One region of the Pseudomonas sp. IT-347P genome, then DNA from elsewhere that is predicted to be linked to it. Evidence: predicted binding sites of a transcription regulator. Region 1 holds the regulator's gene; the other holds the start of a gene.
What was found. The regulator FliA, encoded in region 1, starts transcription of late flagellar genes. The targets are predictions, from matches to a motif close to CTAAAGTTTNNNNNNNNNNNGCCGNTAA.
Positions count from the first base shown of each region.

Region 2: ACM6IV_RS04085 (methyl-accepting chemotaxis protein) is a predicted target of FliA. The motif match lies at 4,493-4,520, and genes of this name have one in related genera.

Region 1 covers NZ_CATKPQ010000003.1:115,118-122,810, reverse strand. The annotation lists gene flhA (flagellar biosynthesis protein FlhA) at 1-786, shown strand, start outside; gene flhF (flagellar biosynthesis protein FlhF) at 798-2,138, shown strand; gene fleN (flagellar synthesis regulator FleN) at 2,255-3,085, shown strand; gene fliA (RNA polymerase sigma factor FliA) at 3,082-3,822, shown strand; gene ACM6IV_RS02190 (chemotaxis response regulator CheY) at 3,989-4,360, shown strand; gene ACM6IV_RS02185 (protein phosphatase CheZ) at 4,379-5,167, shown strand; gene ACM6IV_RS02180 (chemotaxis protein CheA) at 5,224-7,491, shown strand; gene ACM6IV_RS02175 (protein-glutamate methylesterase/protein-glutamine glutaminase) at 7,541-7,693, shown strand, end outside.
Region 2 covers NZ_CATKPQ010000010.1:1,316-9,008, forward strand. The annotation lists gene ACM6IV_RS04065 (PepSY-associated TM helix domain-containing protein) at 1-158, opposite strand, end outside; gene ACM6IV_RS04070 (TonB-dependent siderophore receptor) at 237-2,741, opposite strand; gene ACM6IV_RS04075 (FecR domain-containing protein) at 2,830-3,831, opposite strand; gene ACM6IV_RS04080 (sigma-70 family RNA polymerase sigma factor) at 3,831-4,331, opposite strand; gene ACM6IV_RS04085 (methyl-accepting chemotaxis protein) at 4,636-6,516, shown strand; gene ACM6IV_RS04090 (SRPBCC family protein) at 6,663-7,130, opposite strand; gene ACM6IV_RS04095 (non-ribosomal peptide synthetase) at 7,152-7,693, opposite strand, start outside.

The DNA.
Region 1 (7,693 bases):
ATCAACCCGGGCCAGGTCTACGGCACGCTCAACGGTATCAACGCCAAAGATCCGGCTTTCGGCCTGGAGGCGGTGTGGATCGAAATCAGCCAGCGTGCCCAGGCGCAATCGCTCGGTTACACCGTGGTCGACGCCAGCACCGTGGTTGCGACCCACTTGAACCAGATTCTGTACAAGCACTCCAGTGAGCTGATCGGCCACGAAGAAGTGCAGCAACTCATGCAATTGCTGGCCAAAAGCTCGCCGAAACTGGCGGAAGAGCTGGTGCCGGGCGTGGTCACGTTGTCACAGTTGCTCAAAGTGCTGCAGGCGCTGCTTGCCGAACACGTGCCGGTGCGCGATATCCGCAGCATTGCCGAAGCCATCGCCAACAACGCCGCGAAGAGTCAAGATACCGCCGCGCTGGTGGCCGCTGTGCGGGTCGGCGTATCCCGCGCCATCGTCCAAAGCATTGTAGGCACTGAGTCGGAGCTGCCTGTGATCACCTTGGAACCAAGGTTGGAACAAATATTGCTCAATAGTCTGCAGAAGGCAGGACAAGGCTCGGAAGAGGGCGTTCTGCTGGAGCCAAGCATGGCCGAGAAGCTGCAGCGTTCGCTCATCGAAGCGGCGCAGCGTCAGGAAATGCAAGGTCAGCCGGTGATTCTTTTGGTAGCCGGCCCGATCCGCGCGATGCTCTCGCGCTTTGGCCGCCTCGCAGTCCCTGGGCTGCATGTGCTGGCCTACCAGGAAATACCGGACAACAAGCAAGTGACCATCGTTGCGACAGTAGGGCCCAACGGCTGAGGTAGTGGTTTATGCAAGTTAAGCGTTTCTTTGCCGCCGATATGCGTCAGGCCATGAAGCTGGTTCGTGATGAGCTGGGCGCTGATGCCGCCATCATTGGCAACCGCCGCATTGCCGGCGGTGTCGAGCTGACGGCGGCACTGGATTACAAATTGTCGGCGCTGGCGCCACGGGTTCCGAACATGGAACTCGAAGACGAGCTGCGCAAGACCCAGTCGCGCATCGTCACTGCCCAGGCCGAGTTGAGCCTGCGTGGCGAAGCCGACGGCAATAGCAATCGCCAGATCTTTGCCGGGCTGCCGTTGACGGCAGGCCTGCCACTGACCGCTGCCGAGCCGCTGAGCGAGCCGACCTATGCCGCACCGCCACGTCCGGCTCCGGCGCCTGCGCAGTCCTCCGGCGGTGTCGATCCGCGTGCGCTGGATTCGATGCGCTTTGAATTGAACAGCCTGCGCGAGCTGATGGAAGTTCAGCTCGGCACCCTCGCCTGGAATCAGCTGCAAGGCAGCCGTCCGGCCCAAGCCAACCTGTATCGCCGTCTGCAACGCATCGGTCTGTCCGGGCCGTTGTCGCGCGATCTGCTGGCGCTGATCACTGATATCGAAGAGCCGCGTCAGGCCTGGCGCATGCTCCTCGCGCACCTGGCACGGATGATTGCCGTACCGGAAGTCGAGCCGCTGGAAGAGGGCGGTGTGATTGCCATGGTCGGCCCGGCCGGCATGGGCAAGACCACTACACTCGCCAAGCTTGCCGCGCGTTATGTGCTGAAATACGGCGCGCAGAATGTCGCGCTGGTGAGCATGGACAGCTTCCGCATCGGTGCGCAGGAACAACTGAAGACGCTGGGTCGCATTCTCAATGTGCCGGTGACTCACGTCGACCCGGGCCAATCGCTGGTGCAAGCGCTGGATCCGTTGCTGCGCAAACGCGTGGTGCTGATCGATACCGCCGGCCTGCAGGCCAGCGATCCGGCCCTGCGCATGCAGCTCGAAAGTCTGGCCGGACGTGGCATTCGCTCAAAAAATTATCTGGTCTTGGCAACCACCAGCCAGAAACAGGTTCTAACCGCCGCTTATCACAGTTACAAGCGTTGCGGGCTTGCCGGCTGCATCCTGACTAAACTGGATGAAACGGCCAGCCTTGGCGAAGTGTTAAGCCTGGCGATCAGTCATGAATTGCCGGTCGCGTACCTGACCGATGGCCCACGGATTCCGGATGATTTGCATCTGCCGCGCCGTCATCAACTGGTCAGCCGCGCCGTCAGCGTGCAAATGCAGGAAGAACCCAGCGAAGAAGCCATGGCTGACATGTTCGCTGATATCTATCACAGCCCGACCAAGCAGGTTGGCTGAGGTATTCATGAACAGTTTTTGTACCTACATCGATGGTCTGCCATGCATTGTTCCGTTTGTGAACGCGCAGCCAGTAATGTGGCCTCCGTCTATGCAAGACAAGGTAAAGAAATAACATGGGCAGCATGCATCCCGTACAGGTGATCGCGGTGACCGGCGGCAAAGGTGGCGTCGGCAAGACTAACGTGTCAGTGAACTTGTCGCTGGCGCTGGCAGAGCTTGGCCGTCGGGTCATGCTGCTGGACGCCGACCTCGGTCTGGCGAACGTTGACGTATTGTTGGGTCTGACCCCTAAACGCACGCTGGCCGACGTCATCGAAGGCCGTTGCGAATTGCGCGACGTGCTGTTGCAAGGCCCCGGTGGCATTCGCATCGTGCCGGCGGCGTCCGGCACGCAGAGCATGGTGCACCTGAGTCCGGCGCAACATGCCGGTCTGATTCAGGCATTCAGCGACATCGGCGACAATCTCGACGTGCTGGTGATCGACACCGCTGCGGGTATTGGTGACTCGGTAGTCAGTTTCGTCCGCGCCGCGCAAGAAGTGTTGCTGGTGGTCTGCGACGAGCCGACTTCCATTACCGACGCCTACGCGCTGATCAAACTGCTCAACCGCGATTACGGCATGAACCGCTTCCGCGTTCTCGCCAACATGGCGCAGAGCCCGCAGGAAGGGCGCAACCTGTTCGCCAAGTTGACCAAGGTCACGGATCGCTTCCTTGACGTGGCCCTACAATACGTCGGCGCCGTGCCTTACGACGAAAGCGTGCGTAAAGCGGTGCAGAAGCAGCGTGCGGTGTACGAAGCCTTTCCGCGTTCCAAATGCGCGCTGGCGTTCAAGGCGATCGCGCAGAAGGTCGACACCTGGCCGCTGCCCGCCAACCCGCGTGGCCACCTTGAATTTTTCGTCGAGCGCCTCGTGCAGCAAACGGCAGGGCCCGTGCTATGACCGCAAGCGGTATGAACTACTACAAGAAGTCGGCACGTGACGCGCAGTACGAACTGATCGAGCGTTACGCGCCACTGGTCAAACGCATTGCCTACCACTTGCTGGCGCGTTTGCCGGCAAGTGTGCAGGTCGAAGACCTGATCCAGGCCGGGATGATCGGCCTGCTCGAAGTCTCGACCAAATATGACGCCAGCAAAGGCGCCAGTTTCGAAACGTACGCGGGCATACGAATCCGCGGCGCGATGCTCGACGAAGTGCGCAAAGGGGACTGGGCACCACGCTCGGTTCACCGCAATACCCGTATGGTCAGCGACGCAATTCGCTCAATTGAAGCTAAAACCGGCCGTGACGCTAAAGATCACGAGGTTGCAGCCGAACTCCAATTGAGTCTCGACGATTACTACGGGATTTTGAATGACACCTTGGGCAGCCGCCTGTTCAGTTTCGACGACCTGTTGCAGGACGGCGAACACGAAGGGCTGCACGAGGATGGCGCCAGTGCTCATCTTGAGCCGTCACGCGATCTGGAAGATGAACGCTTCCAGGCGGCGCTGGCGGACGCGATTGCCAATTTGCCGGAGCGTGAACGACTGGTGTTGGCGCTGTACTACGACGAAGAGCTGAACCTCAAGGAGATCGGTGAAGTCCTTGGCGTCAGTGAATCGCGGGTCAGCCAGTTACACAGCCAGTGCGCAGCCCGTTTGCGGGGGCGTTTGGGGGAGTGGCGAGCGCGCTGAAGGCAGTGTGGGGACACTGCGAACGAGGCTGGTGCGGTGATAAACGGCACCGGTCTTGCTCTGTTGTGCTCCAGACAGTCTTTGAGTGCTGCGCCGATTGATTGAAGTGGCGCGTCCAGGTGCTGGGCGCGTTTAAGACTGCTTGGAGGTCGAATTGAACAAAGACATGAAAATCCTCATCGTTGATGACTTCTCAACGATGCGGCGGATCATCAAGAACCTGCTGCGTGATCTTGGGTTCACCAACACCGTCGAGGCTGACGATGGCACCACCGCCATTCCAGTGCTCAACAGCGGCAGCATCGACTTTCTGGTGACGGACTGGAACATGCCGGGCATGACCGGTATCGACCTGCTGCGTCACGTGCGTGCCGATGAAAAGCTCAAGCACCTGCCAGTGCTGATGGTGACTGCAGAAGCCAAGCGCGAGCAGATCATCGAAGCCGCTCAGGCCGGTGTAAACGGCTACGTAGTCAAACCTTTCACGGCTCAGGCGTTGAAAGAAAAAATCGAGAAGATTTTCGAACGCATCGGCTGATGAACGCGCGGGGGAGCTATGGAGCATAACGAATCTTCACAGGGCGATTTTGAATCGACCCTGAAAAAACACGCGGTCGAACTGGTCGAAAGCCTTGAAAAAGGCAGGTTCGGCGACGCGGTGCAACTGATCCATGAGCTCAATCAGACCCGTGACCGTGGCCTGTACCAGGAAGTGGGCAAGCTCACACGTGAACTGCACAGTGCGATCGTCAACTTCCAGATCGATCCGCACATGCCGCAGGCCGAGGAAGTGTCGCAAATCACCGACGCCACCGAACGCCTGGGCTACGTGGTCAAGCTGACAGAGGCCGCGGCCAACCGCACCATGGATCTGGTGGAAAGCGCCACGCCGGTGGTCAACAGTCTGGCTGATGAAGCCCAGACCTTGAGCGCCGATTGGGGTCGCTTCATGCGTCGCGAGGTCGGGGCTGAAGAGTTCCGCGAACTGGCGCGCCGGGTCGACGGTTTTCTGTCACGCAGCAGCACGGAAAACCGTGCGGTGTCGAGCAATCTCAACGACATCCTGCTGGCCCAGGATTACCAGGACCTCACCGGTCAGGTGATCAAGCGCGTGACCCAACTGGTCACCGAAGTCGAAAGCAATCTACTCAAACTCGTGCTCATGGCCAGTCAGGTCGACCGCTTTGCGGGCATCGAACATGACCGCGCCGCGATGCTTGCAGAAAAAGATCCACAAAAACATCTCTCGCAGGGTGAAGGTCCGCAGATTCATGCCGATAAACGAGAAGACGTTGTGTCCGGTCAGGACGATGTGGACGATTTGTTATCCAGCCTTGGATTCTAGAGTTTTTTGGAATTTCAGGTTTTTTGGGTTTTTAGACCTGTAGGAGCACCCCATTAATGAGCTTCGGCGCCGATGAAGAGATCCTTCAGGATTTCCTGGTTGAGGCCGGCGAGATTCTTGAGCAACTGTCCGAACAACTGGTCGAGCTGGAAAGCCGCCCGGATGACGCAGATCTGCTCAACGCAATTTTTCGCGGTTTCCACACTGTAAAAGGGGGCGCCGGCTTCCTTCAGCTCAATGAGCTGGTGGAGTGCTGTCACATCGCCGAAAACGTGTTCGACATCCTCCGTAAGGGTGAGCGTCGCGTTGATGCAGAACTGATGGACGTTGTTCTCGAAGCACTGGATGCGGTGAACAGCATGTTCAGCGAAGTCCGCGAGCGTGCGCCGATCACCGCTGCCACCCCGGAACTGCTGGCCGCTTTGGCGCGTCTGGCCGAACCGCAATCGGCGGACGAAGCCCCGGCTTCGCCTGTGGCCGAGATGATCGAAGAACTGGTCGTCGAAGGCGACGCGTCGGGCGACATCACCGATAACGAATTCGAACAGCTGCTGGACTCGCTGAACGCCGTCAAGGCCGAAGCCGAAGCCCCGGTCGCTGCTGCACCTGCGCAAACGGCCAGTGAAGCCGCCAGCGATGAAATCACCGACGCCGAGTTCGAGTCATTGCTCGATCAGTTGCACGGCAAGGGCCAGTTCGCGGCGGATGCCGTGGCACCGACTGCGGCGGCTCCGACAGCGCCAGCGGCGGGTGACAGCTCGGACATCACCGACGACGAATTCGAAGCCCTGCTTGATCAGTTGCATGGCAAGGGCAACTTTGCCGTTGAAGCACTGGAATCGGCGATTGCCTCGGCACCCGCTGCGCCCGCTGCACCAGCAGCCGCTGCGGCTGGCAGCGATCTGATCAGCGATCACGAGTTCGAATCGCTGCTCGACGAACTGCACGGCAAAGGCAAGTTTGACGCCAGCGCTGCGACTGCCGGCTCCGCATCGACCGTTGCTGCGCCTGCCGCCAAGGCTGCGGCCGCTCCGGCTGCTGCGCCGAAAGCGGCGCCCAAGCCTGAGCCGAAAGCCGAAGCGCCGAAACCGGCTGCCGCTGCACCGGCTCCGGCCCGTGCTGCTGCGCCGCCACCAGAAAAACCGGCGAGCGAAGCCGAGACCACTGTGCGGGTCGACACCGCACGTCTCGACGAAATCATGAACATGGTCGGCGAGCTGGTGCTGGTGCGTAACCGTCTGGTGCGCCTGGGCCTCAACAGTGGCGACGAAGCCATGTCCAAGGCTGTGTCGAACCTCGACGTGGTCACGGCGGACTTGCAGACCGCGGTGATGAAAACGCGGATGCAGCCGATCAAAAAGGTCTTCGGGCGCTTCCCGCGTCTGGTTCGCGACCTCGCGCGTCAGCTGAAGAAAGAGATCAACCTGGAACTGGTGGGTGAAGAAACCGACCTCGACAAAAACCTTGTCGAGGCCCTGGCCGACCCGCTGGTCCACTTGGTGCGCAACGCCGTCGACCACGGCATCGAGTCGCCGGAAGAGCGCGAAGCCTCGGGCAAGGCCCGTGGCGGTCGCGTGGTACTGGCCGCCGAGCAAGAGGGCGACCATATCCTGCTGTCGATCTCCGATGACGGCAAGGGCATGGACCCGAACGTTCTGCGTTCCATTGCCGTTAAACGCGGTGTGATGGACAAGGACGCGGCCGATCGCCTCAGTGATACCGAGTGCTACAACCTGATTTTCGCCCCGGGTTTCTCGACCAAGACCGAGATTTCCGACGTGTCCGGCCGCGGTGTCGGCATGGACGTGGTGAAGACCAAGATTTCCCAGCTCAATGGTTCGATCAACATTTACTCGACCAAGGGCCAGGGCTCGAAGATCGTCATCAAGGTGCCGCTGACCCTCGCGATCATGCCAACCCTGATGGTGATGCTCGGCAATCAGGCGTTTGCGTTCCCGTTGGTCAACGTCAACGAAATCTTCCACCTCGACCTGTCGACCACCAACGTCGTCGACGGTCAGGAAGTGGTGATCGTGCGGGACAAGGCGCTGCCATTGTTCTACCTCAAGCGCTGGCTGGTCAGCTCCGCCGCTCACGAAGAGCAGCGTGAGGGCCACGTGGTGATCCTTTCGGTGGGCACCCAGCGGATCGGTTTCGTCGTCGATCAACTGGTCGGTCAGGAAGAAGTGGTCATCAAGCCATTGGGCAAAATGCTGCAGGGCACTCCGGGCATGTCCGGCGCCACCATTACCGGTGACGGCCGCATCGCGCTGATTCTCGATGTTCCCAGCATGCTCAAGCGTTACGCCACGAAGCGTATTTGAATCCGGGGCGGCGGGGCGACGACGTCCCGCTGCACCTAATGGAGTGTTTATGGCAGTCAAAGTCCTGGTGGTGGACGATTCGGGTTTTTTCCGCCGCCGCGTCTCGGAAATTCTTTCAGCGGATCCGAGCATTCAGGTGGTCGGCACCGCCACCAACGGTAAAGAGGCGATCGATCAGGCGCTGGCGCTCAAGCCAGACGTG
Region 2 (7,693 bases), on a different contig from region 1:
CGCTCACCCACGGCAGAGGCCGCATAAAACTCCGGATTCAACCACTCATCCAGCTCATGATTGAACGCCAGAATGCTTCCGGTAATCCCCGCCAGCAGCAAAAAAACCGCCGTGGCCAAACCGATATAGCGGTGTAACAACACCAAAAAAGCACGCATCAGCATTTCCCCACAGAAACGACAAAGCCAGCCCCTGAAACATCAGAGGCTGGCTTTTTTATGAACAGGATAAAAGGCTCAGAACTGGTAGCTGAGCGTCGCCGCCACGTTGCGCTCTTCGCCCATGTAGCAGAAGTTAAGACTGGCGCAGGAGGCGACGTAAGACTCATTGGTCAGGTTGTTCGCGTTCAGACGCACATCGACACCCTTCAAGCCAACCTTGCCCAAGTCATAGCCAATCGAGGCATCGAATAGCGTGTAGGAAGGCACTTTCATAGTGTTTTCCGCATCGGCCCAGCTATAACCGACATAACGCACGCCGCCGCCCAGTCGCAGGCCATCGAGCGCTGCACTGTCGAACTTGTAGTCCGCCCACAACGACGCCATATGGCGCGGCGCCTGCGTTGGTGAATTGCCTTTGTTCTCGATCACGTCGGTCGGCGTGCTCAAGGTGCTGACCATCGACTTTGAATATTCAATGTCGGTGAAGGTGTAGCTGCCGAGGACTTTGAGGTTGTCGGTCAGCTGCATGTGTGCATCCAGCTCCAGCCCTTGCGAGCGCACAGCACCTACCGCGCGATAGAAGTTTTCCTGCGGAAGCTTGGTCGCCAGATTCTCCTGATCGATGCGGAACAGCGAAGCGGTGAAGAGGTTGTCAGTGCCCGGTGGCTGATACTTCAAACCGACTTCCCACTGTGTGCCGTCGGTAGGCGCTAAGGGATTACCGGCGCTGTCGGCATAGGAGTTCGGGTTGAACGACTCGGAGTAGCTGATGTACGGCGCCAGGCCGTTATCGAACAGATACAGCGCGCCAGCACGGCCAGTGAGTTTGGTGCGCCGATCATTGATTTCAGTGCCGACCGGACGTCCGGCTTCAGCGATACGGTTTTCGTCCGAGGTCTCGACCCAATCCTGGCGAAGGCCCAGCGAGAAACGCCATTGGTCCATCTCGATCAGGTCTTGCAGGTAAACCCCGGTCTGCTCCAGACGCCGCAGGTAACTGGTCTCGCCATACATATCGATCGCTGAGTTGCCATACACCGGATTGAACGCATTGATCGGCGCGAGACCGCCGCTGGTCCAGTCAACCACGGTTTTGCGCCGCTGATAGTCCGCGCCCATTAGCACCGTGTGTTTGGTCGCGCCGGTGAAAAATTCGGCTTGAAGCATGTTGTCGACGATGAACGCATGCAGGCGTTCATCACCGCCGGTGTAGTAGCGGTTCAATTCGTTGCTGGTCGGCGAGGTCCAGCCATAGGCGTAAACCTGATCCATGTTCACTTTGGAGTCGAGGTAACGGAAGTTCTGGCGCGCGGTGAAGACATCGTTGAAACGATGTTCGAATTGATAACCGAACGATTGCTGATCGCGCGAGTAACCATCGACGCCCGGCTCACCTTCGAAGAAGTGCGGTGAGATACGGTTGCCATTGCGCTGATGAATCGTGCCATCGGCCGGTACGCCGCCATGGTAGCCGCCGTCCGGATCATGTTGCAGATAAGCCTGCAGGGTCAGCGACGTGTCTTCACTGAAGTCGATGCTGAGGGTCGGTGCGAGGGCGAAGCGCTTTTCCTTGTTGTGGTCGAATTGCGTGTCGGACTGATCCGTTAACCCGGTCAGACGATAGGCTATATGCTTGTCGTCATCGACCGGGCCGCTGAAGTCAAAACCGAGCCCACGCTGGCCCTGATTGCCGACCGTGGCTTGTACCTGATGGTAGGCCTCGTAGAGCGGTTTCTTGCTGGTCAGCGCGACCAGACCGCCGGGCGAACTGCGGCCATACAGCACCGACGACGGTCCCTTGAGAATGTCCACGCGCTCGAGGAAATACGGATCGACCTGCAGGGTGCTGTAAGTGCCACTGTCGCCCATCGACTTGAGGCCGTCGAGGTAGATGTTGTCGACCGAGCCGTCGTTGAAACCGCGCATCGCCACATAGTCATAACGATGAGTCGCGCCGTAGGGGTTGGTCAACACGCCGGGTGCATAGCGCATGGCCTGGGAAACGGTTTGCGAGCCTTGGTCGTCCATTTGCTCGCGAGTGACCACCGACACGCTTTGCGAGGTTTCCAGCAGTGCCGTACTGGTTTTGGTAGCGATCTGGCTGTGGGTGGCGTTGTAGCCCTCCATGCTGCCCAAGGCGTTGCCGAGGGCGAAGCCTTTGATGTCGGTGGTCGGCAGGGCGAGTGCTTCGGTTTCCGCGAGCGGACGCAGGATATAACTGCTGCCATCCTGGCTGACGGCTTCGAGACCGGAGCCGCCGAGTAAATGGCTCAGCGCTTGATCAGTCGAGTACTCACCTTGTACGCCCGGCGATTGCCGCCCCTGAGTCTGCTGTGGGGTCATCGACAATGTGATGCCCGCCTGACGGGCAAACTGATTCAGCGCCTCACCCAGAGGGCCGGCGGCAACGCTGTAACGATGGCTGACTGCATTGACGGCGGAGTTATCCGCCATGCTCAAACCGGGCATCACACCTACGCCCAGTGCAGTTGAAAACAGCGCCGCCCGAACAGCTTGGCGCAGCAGTCCCGATTCGGCAGTGAAATTCGGAGAGTTCTTACAGGTGGCGCGGACAGTCATTGTAGGTTTCCGTAGGAAGTCGCAAACGCTTGAGTTGAAGTGCTTACTGACTAAGCCGGACTGGCTGTGAAAACCCGCCAAAATAAATTCAGGCGAGGCGTTCCAGCGTCACCCACCAACGCGTGCGGTAGCGCAATTGCACCGGCAAGGTCTGCGGCAGAATCGCCAGCAGCTTGTCGGTGTCTTCCAGACGGAATACGCCGGACAAGCGCAGGTCAGCCACCTGCGGCGCGCAGTTCAGAAAGCCCTGCCGATAGCGGCTGACTTCGCTGAGAAAATCGCCCAGACGCATGTTGCGCGTGACGATCAAACCATCCGCCCAGGCACCGGCATCCATGGCCAGCGGCGGTGCCGGGCGAACTTGATGGTCATCGATCAGATAACTCTGCCCGGCCAGTACTTCCACCGACGTGCCGCCGGAGCGGATGGCAACCTGGCCATGGGTGACGCTGAGCCGAGTGCAGTCTTGTTCCTGACGCAGGATGAAGCGCGCTTCTGCAGGTTCATAAGTCCCGTGACGGTTTTGTACCCGCAAAGGACGATCGGAGAGTGCCCCCTGATCAGCGCCGCCACAGGTGACGATGATCTCGCCGCGAGTCAGTTTGATCAGCCGCTGCTGCGCGGTGTAGTCGAGATCCACGGCACTGGCGGTATTGAGTTCGATCCGCGTGCCATCCGGCAACTGAAAGCCGCGGCGCTCGCCAGTTGCCGTAGCGTAATCGGCACTCCATTGCTGCCACGCAGCCGTGTCTTTGGCCAGCCAGGCGGCCGAGCCCAACAGCAATGCGCCCGACAACAGCTTCAATGCTTGTCGCCGACCCAACCCCTGCGCACTGTTTTCCAGGGTGTTGAACGCCACGTGTGCACCGGGCACCGATCGCAGGTTATTGCTCAATTCAGCTTGCAGCGACTGCACCCGTTGCCAGGCCAGCTCATGCTCATGGTGTTCGGCACGCCACTGCTCGCACTGGCGGGTCAAACGTGGGTTGCCATGGTTGTTGCGCAAGCGCAGCAGCCAATGGATGGCTTGTTTGACCACGTGCTGCCGGGGTTCGACGCGACGGCCGAGTGAGACGTTATCCACAGGCATCAGCTTTCGTACCGCAGCAGGTAGCAGTGATACAGCGCATCGGCGACGTAACGTTCGACCGAGCGCAACGACAGGCCCATCTGCGCGGCGATCTGCTTGTGGGTCAAACCTTCGCACTGCGCCAGCAGAAACGCCTGACGTACTTTCGGCTTCAGTCCTTCAAGCATCCGCGCAATGCTCTCCAGCAGTTCGATCACGAGCGCCCGGGCTTCGGCGCTCGGGGTTTCAGCTTCGGGCAAATGCGCGATCGTTTCGAGATAGGCGCGTTCGATTTCTTCGCGACGCCATTGGTCGATCACCAACCCCCGGGCGATGGTTCGCAGAAAGGCGCGGGGCGCCTTGAGTTCGAGGCGTTCGGTGCGTTGCAACAAGCGGACGAAAGTGTCCTGAGCCAGATCCGCCGCATCCGCCGCGTTGCCCAGCCGCGCACGCAGCCAAGCGTTGAGCCAGCCGTGATGACTACTGTAAAGCGCCTGTATTGCCAACTCAGGTGATGACATGAACGCGGACGTCACAAATGATAATTAGTCGCATTGTCATCAAGGGTTACAGAATTTGCAACCGCCGCTCGAACATTGCTCCTGAAAAATATCGTGGCGAACGCTCTGGCACGCCGTTCGGCGGGAATCCCGCAGAAATGTCATCCATTTCCTGTGCGCCCCTAAGATTTCTCCGACACGTGCCGACAGACTGGTGAGACATGCGTGCACCAAATCAGAGCAGCCGTCAGAACGCTGCCTGCGCTGTACATGGAATGTTGCATCCGGAACGCATCCCCACTTTTGGCATAAGAAGTCCCATGAAATGAATCTCAAGTTCAGCCATAAAATCCTGTTGGCCGCCTCGGGCGTCGTGGTCCTGGCGTTCGCGCTGTTCACCCTCTACAACGACTATCTGCAGCGAAACACCATTCGCCAGAACCTTCAGTCCTCTGTGCAGCAGGCCGGTGATCTGACCGCCAGCAGCGTGCAGAACTGGATGAGCGGGCGCATTCTGGTGCTGGAAAACCTCGCGCAGAATGTCGCGCATCAGGGCAAGGACGCCGACTTCCCGGGCCTGGTCGATCAGCCGGCCTTCACCTCGAACTTCCAGTTCACCTACGTCGGCCAGGCCAACGGTGTGTTCACTCAGCGCCCTGACGCGAAGATGCCGGACGGCTACGACCCGCGTCAGCGCCCTTGGTACAAGCAAGCCGTTGCGGCGGACAAAACCATGCTGACACCGCCCTACATGGCCGCGGTTGGCGGGCTGGTGGTGACCATCGCCATGCCGGTGAAAAAGAACGGCGAACTGCTTGGTGTGGTCGGTGGTGACCTGAGCCTGGAAACGTTGGTGAAGATTATCAACTCGGTGGACTTCGGTGGCCTTGGCCATGCGTTCCTGGTCAGCGCCGACGGTCAGGTGATCGTCAGCCCGGACAAGGATCAGGTGATGAAAAACCTGAAAGACATCTATCCGAACACCAGCGTACGCATCGAGAAGGGCAACCAGAACGTGGTGCTCAATGGCCAGGAACGTATTCTGTCGTTTACCCCGGTCAGCGATCTGCCGAATGCGCAGTGGTACATCGGTCTGTCGATCGATCGCGACAAGGCCTACGCAGCACTCAGCCAATTCCGCACCTCGGCACTGATTGCTATGTTCGTGGCCGTGGCCGCTATTGCCTTGCTGCTGAGCCTGTTGATCAACGTCCTGATGCGTCCGCTGACCACCATGGGCCGCGCGATGCAGGACATCGCTCAGGGCGAGGGCGACCTGACCCGTCGCCTGGTGGTCGAGAGCAAAGACGAGTTCGGTGAGTTGGGCAGCGCATTCAACCAGTTCGTTGAACGGATTCACGCGTCGATTTCCGAAGTGTCTTCCGCCACCCGACATGTGCATGATCTGTCGCAACGCGTGATGGCGTCGTCCAATGCTTCGATCATCGGTTCCGATGAGCAAAGTGCGCGCACTAACAGCGTGGCTGCGGCGATCAACGAATTGGGCGCGGCCACTCAGGAAATCGCCCGCAACGCCGCCGATGCTTCGCAGCACGCCAGCGGCGCGAGTGAACAGGCCGATGACGGTCGTCAGGTGGTCGAGCAGACGATTCAGGCGATGACCGAGTTGTCGCAGAAGATCAGCCTGTCGTGCACGCAGATCGAAACCCTGAACGCCAGCACCGACAACATCGGCCACATCCTCGATGTGATCAAGGGCATCTCGCAGCAGACCAACCTGCTGGCACTCAACGCCGCGATCGAAGCTGCGCGTGCCGGTGAAGCCGGGCGTGGTTTTGCCGTGGTGGCGGACGAGGTGCGTAACCTTGCCCATCGCACCCAGGAATCGGCCGAAGAGATCCACAAAATGATCACCTCGCTGCAGATCGGTTCGCGCGAAGCGGTGACCACGATGAACGCCAGTCAGGCGTCCAGTGAACAGAGCGTGGAAGTGGCCAACCAGGCCGGTCTGCGTCTGGTCAGCGTGACTCAGCGTATTGGTGAAATCGACGGCATGAACCAGTCGGTGGCAGCGGCGACCGAAGAGCAGACCGCCGTGGTGGAAACCCTCAACGTCGACGTTAACCAGATCAACCTGCTGAACCAGCAGAGCGTGGCCAACCTCAATGAAACGCTGAAGGATTGTGATGCGCTGTCGCAGCAGGCCAATCGCCTGAAGCAATTGGTCGACAGCTTCAAGATCTAATTTTCAGATTGAAGACCGCGTTATCGTTCTTCGCGAGCAAGCTCGCTCCCACAAATTGACCGCGTTCCTACAGAAGGAATGCAATCAAAATGTGGGAGCGAGCTTGCTCGCGAAAGCGGTGGTGCATTCACCGCAAAGCCGAAGCCTTAAACAAACAGCTTCAGCACATTCCCCATCGCATCATCCGCAAACCCCTGCACAAACTCCTTGAACCCCGGCAACGCTTCCTCACCGCCCGAGGCCGGCTCGGCAATGATCGTCCACGTCGCCCGAGACTTACCCGCGCCCAGCGATTCGACATTCATCGCCGCCCACAGATTCGCCACCCCCAACGTGTTGTAAATCGTCGTCCAGGTCATGCTCCTTGCCTGCTCATCGCGGGAGTTGAGTTGCTCGACCACCACGTTGCCGTCCTTGAAAAATTTCTTGCGCAGCGAAGACACGCCGTCGCCGGTCATTTCGATGTGCGACAGCGCCGGAATGAAACGGTCGAAACCGCCGAAATCGCCTACCACCGCCCAGACCTGCGTCGCGTCTGCCGGCACTTCTACCGAAGACACAACGTGGCAGCCATGGGGGTTTTTGATCAGGGTATCGGGTTGCAGAGTGCTCATGGTGTTGCTCCTTTTGTTGGATCAGATGAAGTTGATTTCTTTCAGGTAGTCGCAGCCACGACGCAGCAGCGCCGGGGATTTCTGCGGGTAGTGCGCGCCCATCTGCTGCACGCCGGCTTCAGCGTTGGCGTGGCCGATCAGGGAGATGTCGCCGATGTCTTCTTCAAAGCCGTTGAGGTAGAAACCGAGCACGCCGAACAGCGCGTTGTCGGCGTCGACCCGGCCCAGTTGTTGCTGCCAGTCGGCGACGCTGACCAGCGCGAACTCGCTGCCGGTTTCGCGGAATGAAGCGACGTAGGCGTCCCAGCTCAAAGGCTCGGGGTTGTGCAGGTTGAACACCGCACGCTCCGGCGAATAACGGCTGGCGTGGAAGGCGATGAAGCGGGCGAGAAAGTCCACCGGCATCAGGTCGAAATTCAGCGCGAAAGCCGGCACCTGACCGAGCTGGATCGAGCCCTTGAGCATCAGCATCAAACGGTTTTTGTGCGGCTGACAAACGCCGCTCAAGCTGTTGAAACTGATGTTGCCGGGGCGATACAGATTGACCCGCACACCACGCTCGC